2 regions of the Duganella hordei genome follow, and region 1 is predicted to be linked to the other one. Evidence: riboswitches for the same ligand, from Rfam matches in the RefSeq annotation. Region 1 holds a riboswitch; the other holds the start of a gene.
What was found. A riboswitch is a leader RNA that binds a small molecule or an ion and turns the genes downstream of it on or off. The one in region 1 is predicted to bind glycine.
Positions count from the first base shown of each region.

Region 2: linked by a shared signal. The riboswitch ahead of ABWW33_RS27330 (D-amino acid dehydrogenase) and the one ahead of gcvT (glycine cleavage system aminomethyltransferase GcvT) in region 1 are both predicted to bind glycine.

Region 1 covers NZ_BPWI01000016.1:51,289-57,092, reverse strand. Annotated here, with positions in the region: gene ABWW33_RS26865 (methyl-accepting chemotaxis protein) at 86-1,888, shown strand; gene ABWW33_RS26860 (hypothetical protein) at 2,047-2,259, shown strand; gene ABWW33_RS26855 (ATP-dependent Clp protease proteolytic subunit) at 2,312-2,872, opposite strand; glycine riboswitch at 3,025-3,123, shown strand; glycine riboswitch at 3,129-3,237, shown strand; gene gcvT (glycine cleavage system aminomethyltransferase GcvT) at 3,313-4,434, shown strand; gene gcvH (glycine cleavage system protein GcvH) at 4,471-4,851, shown strand; gene gcvP (aminomethyl-transferring glycine dehydrogenase) at 4,952-5,804, shown strand, end outside.
Region 2 covers NZ_BPWI01000017.1:985-6,788, reverse strand. Annotated here, with positions in the region: gene ABWW33_RS27345 (MBL fold metallo-hydrolase) at 1-6, opposite strand, end outside; gene ABWW33_RS27340 (LysR family transcriptional regulator) at 116-1,087, shown strand; gene ABWW33_RS27335 (tetratricopeptide repeat protein) at 1,109-2,029, opposite strand; gene ABWW33_RS27330 (D-amino acid dehydrogenase) at 2,071-3,342, opposite strand; glycine riboswitch at 3,397-3,499, opposite strand; glycine riboswitch at 3,507-3,604, opposite strand; gene ABWW33_RS27325 (IS110 family RNA-guided transposase) at 3,997-5,259, shown strand; gene ABWW33_RS27320 (hypothetical protein) at 5,357-5,767, opposite strand; gene ABWW33_RS27315 (hypothetical protein) at 5,764-5,804, opposite strand, start outside.

The DNA of each region.
Region 1 (5,804 bases):
TGTTGACCCGACTCAAACGACAAGGTTGAGGTTTCCTTAACATAACAAACTCCCCTCCCGCCTTCCGCCGACACCAAGGATCACCATGAAATTCTTACATAACCTGGAAACGTCCAGCAAGCTGCTGGCCGCTTTTGCCGCCGTGCTCAGTCTGAGCGTGCTGCTTGGCGTCAACGCCTTGTCGCGCATGAGCGCCATCGACCAAGCCTCGTCTGAATTATCCGGCAAATGGCTGCCGCGGACGATAGCCGTGCTGTCGCTGCGCAACGATCTGCAGGAAGTACGCAAGCTGCAGCATGTGGTGGTCGCCGACAAGGACAGTATCGCCGATGCCGACAGCAAGCTGGCCGACGCGATGACCGCGCTGCGCGCCAACAGCGGACAGCTGGCGCGGCTGCTGGACGACTCGCCGGCGGCGACTGCAGAACTGCTGCGCCAGAGCGGCGAGTTCGGCGCCGAGCATGACAAGCTGGTCGCGCTGGCTGCCGCCGGCAACCGCGAGCAGGCCGGCGCGCTGCTGAAGGGCCGCTCGCAACAGCTGCTGGACGGGCTCAACGGCACGCTCGACAAATTGCTGGCCGCGCAGATGGACGGCAGCCAGCAGGCGGGCCGCGCGGCCGACGAGCTGTACAGCGGCGCGCGGGTGGTCACCGCCGGCCTGCTGGGCACGGCGATCTTCGGCGGCGCGCTGCTGACGCTGTGGCTGGCGCGCTCGATCTCGACGCCGCTGCGGCAGGCGATGCAGGTGGCCCAGCGCATCGCCGACGGCGACCTGGGCAACCGCATCGATGTCACGTCGGACAATGAAACCGGCAAGCTGCTGCGGGCCATGCAGCATATGAACGACAGCCTGCTGGCGGTCATCGGCCAGGTGCGCGGCGGCGCGCGGGCGCTGGGCGGCGCGGCGGCGGAGATGGCCGAGGGCAACCTGAACCTGTCGGCGCGCACCGAGCAGCAGGCGGCGTCGCTGGAGGAGACCGCGTCGGCGATGGAGCAGCTGACAGCCACCGTCAAGCAAAACGCCGATCACGCGGTGCAGGCCAACCAGCTGGCCCTGTCGGCCTCGGCCGTGGCGGTGCGCGGCGGCTCGGACGTGGAACTGGTGGTCGGCACCATGGCGTCGATCAACGACAGCTCGAAGAAGATCGCCGAGATCATCGGCGTGATCGACGGCATCGCCTTCCAGACCAATATCCTGGCGCTGAACGCGGCGGTCGAGGCGGCGCGCGCCGGCGAACAGGGGCGCGGCTTCGCGGTGGTGGCGTCCGAGGTGCGCAACCTGGCGCAGCGCAGCGCGGCGGCGGCGCGCGAGATCAAGCAGCTGATCGACGATTCGGTCGACAAGGTGGCGCGCGGCACGCAGCTGGCCGACCAGGCGCGCAATACGATGGACGAGGTGGTCGGCAGCGTCAAGCGGGTCACCGGCCTGATCGGCGAGATCGCCGATGCCAGCGCCGAACAGACCACCGGGCTGGAACAGGTCAACCAGGCCATCGCGGCGATGGACCAGGCAACCCAGCAAAATGCCGCGCTGGTCGAGCAGGCCGCCGCCGCCGCGGCGGCGATGCGCGGCGAGACGGACAAGCTGGGCAAGGCTATCGAGGTGTTTGCCGTGCCTGATGGCGACGCGGCGCAGGCCGCGCCCGCCGGGCGGCATGCGCCGCCAGGCGGGCGGCGGACGGCGCGCGGCAGCGCTGCGGATGGCGAATTTGCCGAACCGGCCGTGGATCTGGCGGACTCGGCGGAAGTCCGGCAGCCGTTGCGGGCGTTGCCGAAGCCGGCCGAGCGCCGCAAGCAGGTGCGCACCGGCGCACCGGCGGCGGCCGGCGGCAAGCGCGCAAAAGGAAATAGCGGCGCCGCGCAGCAGGCCGAGTGGGAGGAATTTTAAGCGGGCAGCAAGGCATGCTCCTACACGCCACCAAGAGGAATTCCGATAGCGATCCCCTACACGAAAACGCATCATTGCCACACCTGAAACGCGGCGGAATTTCAAGTGTCGGCGCGAATCCGGCGAGTACGTTCTTTCACTTTCGCAAAGGAATCAAAATGAACTCGAATCAAAAAGGTGGCGGTAGTAAACAAGGCTCCAACCAGGGCAGCAGCAAGCAGTCCGGCGGCCAGGGTTCGTCCAGCGGATCGCGCGGCAGCAGCGGCGGCACGCAGGGCGGCACCCATGAGCAGCACGTGGAGGCCGGCCGTCAAAGCCACAAAAACGACGGCAAGAAACAGTCCGGCGGCTCCGGTAATCAAGACCGCTGAATAAGCCGGCGAGGCCAGCGGCGGTCACTGCGGCGCCAGCCCCGGCGCCGCATCAGATGTTTGCCACCCGTTGTCCGCGCGGCGGCGCGAAATCCTTCACCTCATTGATCATCCCCACCACCAGGCCTTCGGACGCCGTCAGGTGCAAATCGGAATATTCGTGGATGCGCCAGTGCTCGGCGGTCAGCTGCACGTGCTCGCGCAGGATTTGCTCGGTGCGGGCGTCGTCCGCCTGCAAGCCCTCGACGATGATGCGCAGCGCGTCCGGCCGGGCGCCGTGCGGCGCGCTGGCGTGCGATTTGTGCACCATGAAGCGCGCCGTGTCGCTGGCGTAGCGCTCCGAGCCGGACAGGAACAGGATCACCGCGATCGAGGCCACCGCGCCGGCGTTGTAGGTGCAGATGCGGATCGGCAGCTTGCTCAGGTAGTTGTACAGGCAGATGCCGTCGCTGACGTAGCCGCCGTTGGACTGGATCAGGATATGGGCGGTGGTGATGCGGTCCTCCGTCATGTCGGCGACCGCGTCGAACACGCGACGCACCATGTCGCTGTTGACGTCGCCGGACAGGGTGAACCACGCGTGGCCCTCGTAAGTAGTTGAATCTTGGCTCATGGCTGGGCTCTCGAATAGGTGTGGTTTATTCTAGCAAATAGTTGTTTTGCCGGCCTTATTGTTGCATTCATTCGTGCGCGGGTATTGTTGCCGCCATTGCCGCCACCGTTGCCGTCAAGATTGACAATATCGCCCTTCTGACATATATTCCCGAGTCTTGATCGGGAGAGGGTTGCCGGGCGAATTCGCCGGAGCAGCCGCCGAAGGGGCACTACCCAAAAACTCTCAGGCAAAAGGACCGATCAAGGGGCCAGTTTGGCTCAACTCTGGAGAGCGGCCGCGGCATATGCCGGCGGCCCACCGAAGGGGCGCGCGGAGATCCATTTCTCCGTAATCTCTCAGGTACCAAGGACAGAGGGGTCTGCGATCATTGTGGAATCAGCTTTTTAGCCGTTCCTTGTATGTTCTGTTAACCCCTATTCGAATTGGACCGAGGAATCATGACGCTCAAAGCTACCCCACTCAACAACGCCCACCGCGCCGCCGGCGCCCGCATGGTCGATTTCGGCGGCTGGGACATGCCGGTCAACTACGGTTCGCAGATCGAGGAACACAACGCCGTGCGCACCGACGTCGGCATGTTCGACGTGGCCCACATGTGCGTGGTCGACATCAAGGGCGACAACGCGCGCGCCTTCCTGCGCGGCCTGCTGGCCAACAACGTCGACAAGCTGCAGGTGTCGGGCAAGGCGCTGTACTCGTGCATGCTCAACCCGCAGGGCTTCGTCATCGACGACCTGATCGTCTACTTCATCAACGAGAGCTGGTTCCGCCTGGTGGTCAACGCCGGCACCGCCGAAAAAGACGTGGCCTGGATGCAGCAGCAAAACACCGCCACCAACAGCGGCCTGACCATCACCCAGCGCAGAGACGGCGCCAACGCCATGGCCCTGATCGCCGTGCAGGGCCCGAACGCCCGCGCCAAGGTGTGGCAGGTGATCCCGGAATCGAAGGAAGGCACGGCCGACATGAAGCCGTTCAACGTGGCCTTCGCCCAGAGCCCTGTGTTCGGCGAGGCGATGATCGCCCGCACCGGCTACACCGGCGAAGACGGCTTCGAGATCGGCGTCGCCGCCGACCAGGCCGAGAAGCTGTGGAACGCGCTGGCCGCGGCGGGCGTCAAGCCGGCCGGCCTGGGCGCGCGCGACACCTTGCGCCTGGAAGCGGGCATGAATCTGTACGGCCAGGACATGGACGAAACCGTCAACCCGCTGGACGCCGGCCTGGCCTGGACCATCGACCTGGTCGCCGAGCGCGACTTCATCGGCAAGGCCGCGCTGCAGGCGATGGGCCAGAACGCCCAGTTCGTCGGCCTGATCCTGCGTGAAAAAGGCGGCGTGCTGCGCGCGCACCAGAAGGTCGTCGTGGCCGGCACCGACGCCGTCGGCGAGATCACCAGCGGCACCTTCAGCCCGACCATGCAGCAGGCCATCGCGCTGGCGCGCGTGCCCAACGGCGTGGCCGTCGGCGACACCGTGCACGTCGAGATCCGCGACAAGAAGCTGGCCGCGTCCGTCGTCAAGCTGCCGTTCGTGCGTAACGGTAAAATCCTTGCTGTATAAATTAGTACCCCTGACACCTACCCTCTGGAGCCTTACATGAATATTCCTGCAGACCTGAAGTACACCGAATCCCACGAATGGGTACGCGCTGAGTCTGACGGCACCGTCACCGTCGGCATCACCGAGTTCGCGCAGGACGCGCTGGGCGACATCGTCTTCGTCGAACTGCCGAAAGTGGGCACCACCTACGGCGCCGGCGACGACGCGGCCGTGGTGGAATCGGTCAAGGCGGCCAGCGACATCTACGCGCCGATCGCCGGCGAAGTCGTGGCCGTCAACGAAGACGTGGCCAGCGCGCCGGAATCGATCAACACCGACGCCTACAGCGCCTGGCTGTTCAAGATCAAGCCGGCCGACGCCGCAGCGATCAACAGCCTGATGGACGCCGCCGCCTACGGCAAGACCACCGAAGCGTAATTTCGCCGCCACGCCGCACCGTCATTCCCGCTTGCGCGGGAATGACGGCAGCGGCTGATTTGCCGCCCCGCTCACTTACTCAGCTCCCCGCCCCCATATCATGACCCGCACCAGCCTGACCCAACTCGAAGCCCGCGACGCCTTCATCGCCCGCCACATCGGCCCTGACGCCGCCGAACAGGAAGCCATGCTGTCGGTACTCGGCTACGCCTCGCGCGCCGCCCTGATCGACGCCCTGGTTCCCGCCAACATCCGCAACCAGGGCGCGCTGCCGCTGGGCGCGTACTCGCAGCCGATGCCGGAACAGGAAGCGCTGACCAAGCTGAAAAAGATCGCCTCGAAGAACAAGGTGCTCAAGTCGCTGATCGGCCAGGGCTACTACAACACGCTGACGCCGGGCGTCATCCTGCGCAACATCTTCGAGAACCCGGCCTGGTACACCGCCTACACGCCTTATCAGCCGGAGATTTCGCAGGGCCGCCTGGAAGCGATCCTGAACTTCCAGCAAACCGTCACCGACCTGACCGGCATGGGCATCGCCAACGCCTCGATGCTGGACGAAGGCACCGCCGCCGCCGAGGCCATGACCTTGCTGCAGCGCGTGGGCAAATCGAAATCTGCCGTGTTCTACGTCGCCGACGACGTGCTGCCGCAGACCCGCGAAGTGGTCGAGACCCGCGCCAAGCCGCTGGGCATCGAGGTGCGCGGCTTCCATCCGGCCGAGCTGGCCGGCATCGGCGAAGCCTTCGGCGTGCTGCTGCAGTACCCTGGCGTCAACGGCGCGGTGCGCGACTACGCGGCCGACGTGGCCACGATCAAGGCCAAGGGCACGATGGTGGTGGTCGCCGCCGACCTGCTGGCGCTGACCATGCTGACGCCGCCGGGCGAATGGGGCGCCGACGTCGTCGTCGGCAACAGCCAGCGCTTCGGCGTGCCGCTGGGCTTTGGCGGCC
Region 2 (5,804 bases), on a different contig from region 1:
TTTCATGATTCTTTTCCTTAAGAAGTTTTGATGGAATGAAGTATGCAGCTTTGCAAAAAATGGCACAATATGGATTAATGCAAAATGTCTTTGCAATATCTGCAAAAGGAAAGTCATGATCGATACCCTGCGTTGCCTGGTTGCCGTGGTGGATAGCGGCAGCCTGTCGCGCGCCGCCATTGAGCTGGGAATGGCGGTGTCCTCGGTTTCGCGCAAGCTCGACGCGCTGGAGGCCGAACTGGGATCGCGCCTGCTGTTGCGCGGCTCCCGCCAGGTGATACTGACCGATGCCGGCAACCGCTTCCTGCCGCGCGCCCGCAACATCCTTGCAGAACTGGCCGACGGCAAGGCCGCCGTGCAGGAGATGGACAGCGAGCCGCGCGGCCTGCTGACGGTGACCGCGCCCGCCGCCTTCGGGCGGCTGCATGTGGCGGGAGCGGTGGCGCAGTTTCTGCAGCGCTATCCGAAGATGGAAGTGGAGCTTCACGTCAGCGACGATATCGTCGATCTCGGCGCGCAGCGTGTCGACGTGGCGGTCAGGGTGGGCGTGCTGCCGGACAGCAGCCTGGTGGCGACGCGGCTGGTGACGCAGCACCGCGTGGTCAGCGCCAGTCCGGCCTATCTGGAGCGGCACGGCTGGCCGCAGTCTCCGGTCGATCTGCTGAAGCACCAGTGTCTCAGTGTCATGGGGCGCACCATGCCGAGCGGCTGGTGGCGGTTCGAGGGCGTCAACCAGGGGCAGCCGCTGGCGGTCAAGGGCAATTTGCGTTGCGACGATACGGATTCGCTGCTGCACGCGGCCATCGCCGGCGGCGGCATCGTGCATCTGGCGAACTGGCTGGTCAGCGACGCGATCGTGGCCGGCCAGCTGGTGCCGGTGTTTCCGATGATCCGGCTGGCGCCAGGCGGCGAACGCCAGCGGCGCGATCCGAGCGAATCGGCGGTGCACGCCGTGCACCTGCCGGGCCGCTCCAACCAGGCCAAGGCACAGCTGTTCGTACGTTATTTACGGGAGTATTTCGGCGATCCGCCGTATTGGGATGTTGCGATGATGGCTGCCGGGGCGGGCGAGCGCCGCGCCCCGTGAGGACTGCCTAATCTCAGTGAATTAATCCCAGTCGCCGCCACCACCGCCGCTGTCGCCGCCACTGCTGCCGCCGCCATCGTCCCAGCCGCCGCTGGTGCCGAAGTCGTTGCCGCCCATGTCGTCGCGGCGCAGCAGTTCATCACGCGACGGATCGTCGTAGACAATGTCGTTACGCGGCTGGTCGTGGTTGCCCGACGAGCCGTGGTCGCCGGTGAACTGGCGCGCAATCGCTTCGCCTGCCACGATACCCGCGCCAACCGCGGCGCCGGTCGCCAGGCCGCCCATGATGCGCGAACCCATGCCGCTGCCTTGCGGCTGGCCATAGCCGGGGCCATAACCCTGCTGCGGATAGCCGCCCTGCGGTGGGTAGCCGCCGGGTGCGTAGCCAGGCGCCTGGCCGCTTGGATCAAAGCCGGCAGGACCGTTGGCTTGCGCGTTACGGCGCGACATGAAGCGCGTCGCCAGCCAGATAAAGCCCAGCAGGCCGCCGCCAAGGATCAGGATGGTGCCCCATGGCATGCCGCTGCTTGGGCTGTTGTTATAGCCGCCGCTGCTGTAGCCGGCATTGCTGTTGCGCGGCTGTTGCTGGCTGTAATTGGCCTTGGGCTTCTGGCCGTCCGCCAGCAGTGCGCGCAACTTGGCCACCGCGCTTGGATTCACTTTCGGCAGGCCGGGTGCCAGGCGTTCAGCCGTCGCCAGCTCACCTTGCGCGGCGGCGAACTGGCCTTGCTTGGCCAACAACTCCGCTTCGACAAAGTGCGCCGTGGCGCTGTTTGGATGCGCTTTGAGGACCTGGTCCATCAATGCCTGCGCTTCGGTGTATTTGCCCGCTTCGGCCGCTACATAGACCTCGTGGATCGTAGGCTCGGCCGCAAACACCGGCGTCGCCAGCGCCAGGGCGCTCGCCAGCAGGGTCATACGTGCGATAGATTTTGCCGTCATGTCAGATCTCCTTGTAGGGACAGGCTCAAGATGATGGCAGTTTACGCCATTTTCAAGGCTTGCGCGGTGCGCTGGCCCACGTTGGAGCAGGCAGCGCCCAGGGCGGACAGTACCGTTTCGGCAATAATGTCCGCCGTGGCGGCCGACAAGGTCCAGCCCAGGTGGCCGTGGCCTGTGTTGTAGAACACTGTCGGCGCCTTGCCGCGGCCCACGCGCGGCATCAGGTCCGGCGTCATCGGGCGCAGGCCGGCCCACGGCGTCACGTTGCGGGTGCTGACGCCGGGGAAGCATTGCTGCACCCAGTTCAGCAATGGCGCGATGCGGTCGGCGCGGATGTCGCGGTTGAAACCGTTGAATTCGGCCGAACCGGCCACGCGGAAGCGGTCTTCGCCCAGGCGGCTGCAGACCAGCTTGGTGGCGTCGTCGAGCAGGCTGACGTTGGGCGCGGCCGCCTGGCTGGCGGCATCGTCCAGGTGCACGGTGATCGAATAGCCCTTGACCGGATAGACGTTGACGTGATCGCCCAGCATGGACGCCATTGCGCGGCTGGCGGTGCCGGCGCAGACCACCACCGCGTCGTAGCGGCTGGTGTCGTCGCCGCCTTCCTGCTCGACGGTGACAGTGGCGCCGGTGGCGTCGGCATGCATGGCGGTCACGCGCTGGCCGAAGCGCAGCTCGACGCCGAGGCGCTGCGCGGCCTGGGCCAGGCCGGTGGTGAACTTGTGGATGTCGCCGGAGCTGTCGCTTTCGGTGTAGTGGCCGCCGTAGTACTGGCCGGCCAGCGTCGGCTCGATGGCGCGCATCTCCTCGGGGGTGACGGCGCGGCGCGGCAGGCCGCCCAGTGCCAGCAGCTTCGATACTTCAGCCGCGCGCTCGAAGCCTTCGCGGTTGCGGTAGATGTGCAGGATGCCTTCGCGCTTGAGGTCGAAGTCTATGCCTTCCTCGTCGGCCCAGCTGAACAGATGCTGGCGCGCGGCCACGGCCAGTTTGGCGGTGGCGATGGTGTTGTCGCGGTAGTGCGGGATGGCGGCGATGAATTCGGCAAACCACGACAGCTTGTGCCAGCTGGGCTTGGGATTGACCAGCAGCGGCGCGTCGTTCTTCAGCATCCACTTCAAGCCTTTGACGATGGTGCCGCTGTGGTTCCAGACCTCGGCGTTGGAGGCGGACAGCTGGCCGCCGTTGGCGAACGAGGTTTCCATCGCCGCGTAGCGATGGCGTTCCAGCAGCGTGACCTTGAAGCCGCGCTTGGCGAGTGCGTAAGCGGTGGTGACGCCGGTGATGCCGCCGCCGATGATAGCTATGGTTTTCATGAGGGTAAAGCTCCAGCACGTCAAGGGGAATGGTCGATGCGCGACATGCGCAGGGACACCCCCTCTGTTCTGGACCTGAGAGATTCACAACGACCGTGGGTAGCGACGCTGCTTGCTCCTTCGGTGCGCCGGGTGACGTCTGTCCGGCTGCTCTTCAGAGTTTGAATGCGGTATCGGTCCTTTTGCCTGAGAGTTTCCGGGGCGGTTGCTCCTTCGGCGCTGTGCGGGTGGGTTCCTGGACAGGCTCTCCCGATACTGCGTTGGCTCGTGGCCATTTTGCAAAGGGGTAGCTTACAACAAAAGCAGGGGGCGTCAAACGATTATTTTTTGCGAGGCCGTCCGCTCGGGATCTGACCTCAAAGATTACGAAAGGCGACAGGCGGCTTCCGCCCCTTTATAGTTAGTCCGTCTCGTTTTTCTCAACACTAGAAAGATCAATGGTGTTGTGATTGGAAGGCGGGACATGCACCTGCGGACCACGAATATTCCGCCCCAAACATCCGATGTTCGCCGCTTTAGCTTCGGCTCCGCAGGTGCGCTTGTGTTCGAAAACGAATACTCAGGGTTTGCCGTCCGACCGGCTCGCTATATTGCCTTCGAAGAGCACAAGCATGCATGATCCCATTGATCATCCTAGCACTTCGGAGGTGTCTGATGAACCATTTCGACGAGGCGTGTTTCACCGTCTACATAGGCATTGACTGGGCCGATGCAAAGCATGATTTCTGCTTGCAGGAAGCCGGCAGCACCCAACGAGAGTTTGGAGTCTTTTCAAGCCAGGCTGCGAACATTGACGAGTGGGTTAGCAACTTGCATCGGCGCTACGGCGGCAAGATCGCCATCGGTCTAGAACTGACGAAAGGGCCGTTGGTCTACGCGCTGCAAAAGTACGATTTTCTCGTATTGTTTCCGATTAATCCGGCAACACTGGCCAAGTACCGTCAGGCGTTTAAGCCGAGCCGCGCAAAAGACGACCCCACGGATGCCGAACTAGCGCTAGATTTATTGTTACGTCATCCAGAGCGCTTTAAGCCTATCGAGCCGCAGAGTCCGGCAATGCGGGCACTGCTGAGTTTCGTCGAACGGCGCCGCGAACTCATTGGTGACAAGACCCGGTTTACCAATCGCCTCACCAATACACTTAAGCAGTATTATCCTCAAGTTCTGGAATGGTTTGACCACCATGACACCATTTTGTTCTGTGATTTCATCACACGTTGGCCGACCTTGGAAAAAGCTCAGGGCGCGCGCCCAGCAACTCTCGATAGGTTCTTCAAGCAGCATAACGCCAGACGTGCATCGGTAATTGACGCGAGGATGGCGGCGATTAACGCCGCGAGACCATTGACGCGGGACGTGGCGATCATTGCTCCGCATCTGCTGGAAACACTGGTGTTGATTGAACAAATCAAAGTCGCGTTAAAGGCCATCGAACGCTTCGACGATGCCATTGCCCGTCTGGCCCCAACCCTGCCGGATTTTGAATTATTCGCGGCCTTGCCAGGAGCAGGTCCCACACTGGCGCCGCGACTCCTGGTGGCGTTTGGCGAGCAACGCGAACGATTCGCTTCCGCGAAGGAGTTGCAGCAATACTCAGGTGTGGCACCAGTGACTGAGCGAAGTGGGAAGAAAAGCTGGGTGCACTGGCGATGGCAGTGCCCGACCTTTGTTCGCCAGACATTTGTTGAGTGGGCAGGCCAGACCATCAACAAGTCGGACTGGGCAGGCAGCTACTATCGACAACAGCGTGCCAAGGGAAGTTCCTACCAAGCGACTGTACGAGCTTTAGCCTTCAAATGGGTACGCATACTTTTCCGTTGCTGGCAGAACCGCGTGCCCTACGATGAAGCAAGGTACATGGCAAAACTGCGGCAGAAAGGCTCTGCCCTCGGCAATTCAACTGCGCCTGCGGCTTGACGGAGCACCTCAGGGCGTGATGCTGACCTTCGCATTTATTAATGAATTCGCCGTAGCGGAACCACGATTGGGCTTTGTCAGTTATTCGTCCATCCAGCTAGGAACCAATATTCTTGAAGCGCGTGGATACATCTTTTTGCCAATTTTGACGGAGCGGCGAGTGGTCGGCTGTAATAACACTCTCATAGGTGGGCGCATCAACAATTTTAAGAAGTTCTTCAGCACTCCCCCCAGTTTTAAATATCTGTCCTCGCTGAGGGCGCACCGAACAGCTCCATCCAACTATGATTTCGTATCGCTCATTTTCGGGCAGTAGCGCGCTATTGTTCAATAGCCAAGCCGAGACGTCTCTTACAAGCCCCCACGCGGCTTTCAATGTTTCCGTTTCCGAGCCTCCCGGTGTAACCGTCACGCCTATCTGGATTCCATAACACTCAAGGTGCGAAAGCCAAAGTCGATTCAACTCTGCTTCAGTTCCAAATTTCGCCTTCAGCTCACTCGTATTCATATCGTTTCCAAAATCAAGACGCAAAGTTGAGACTTCA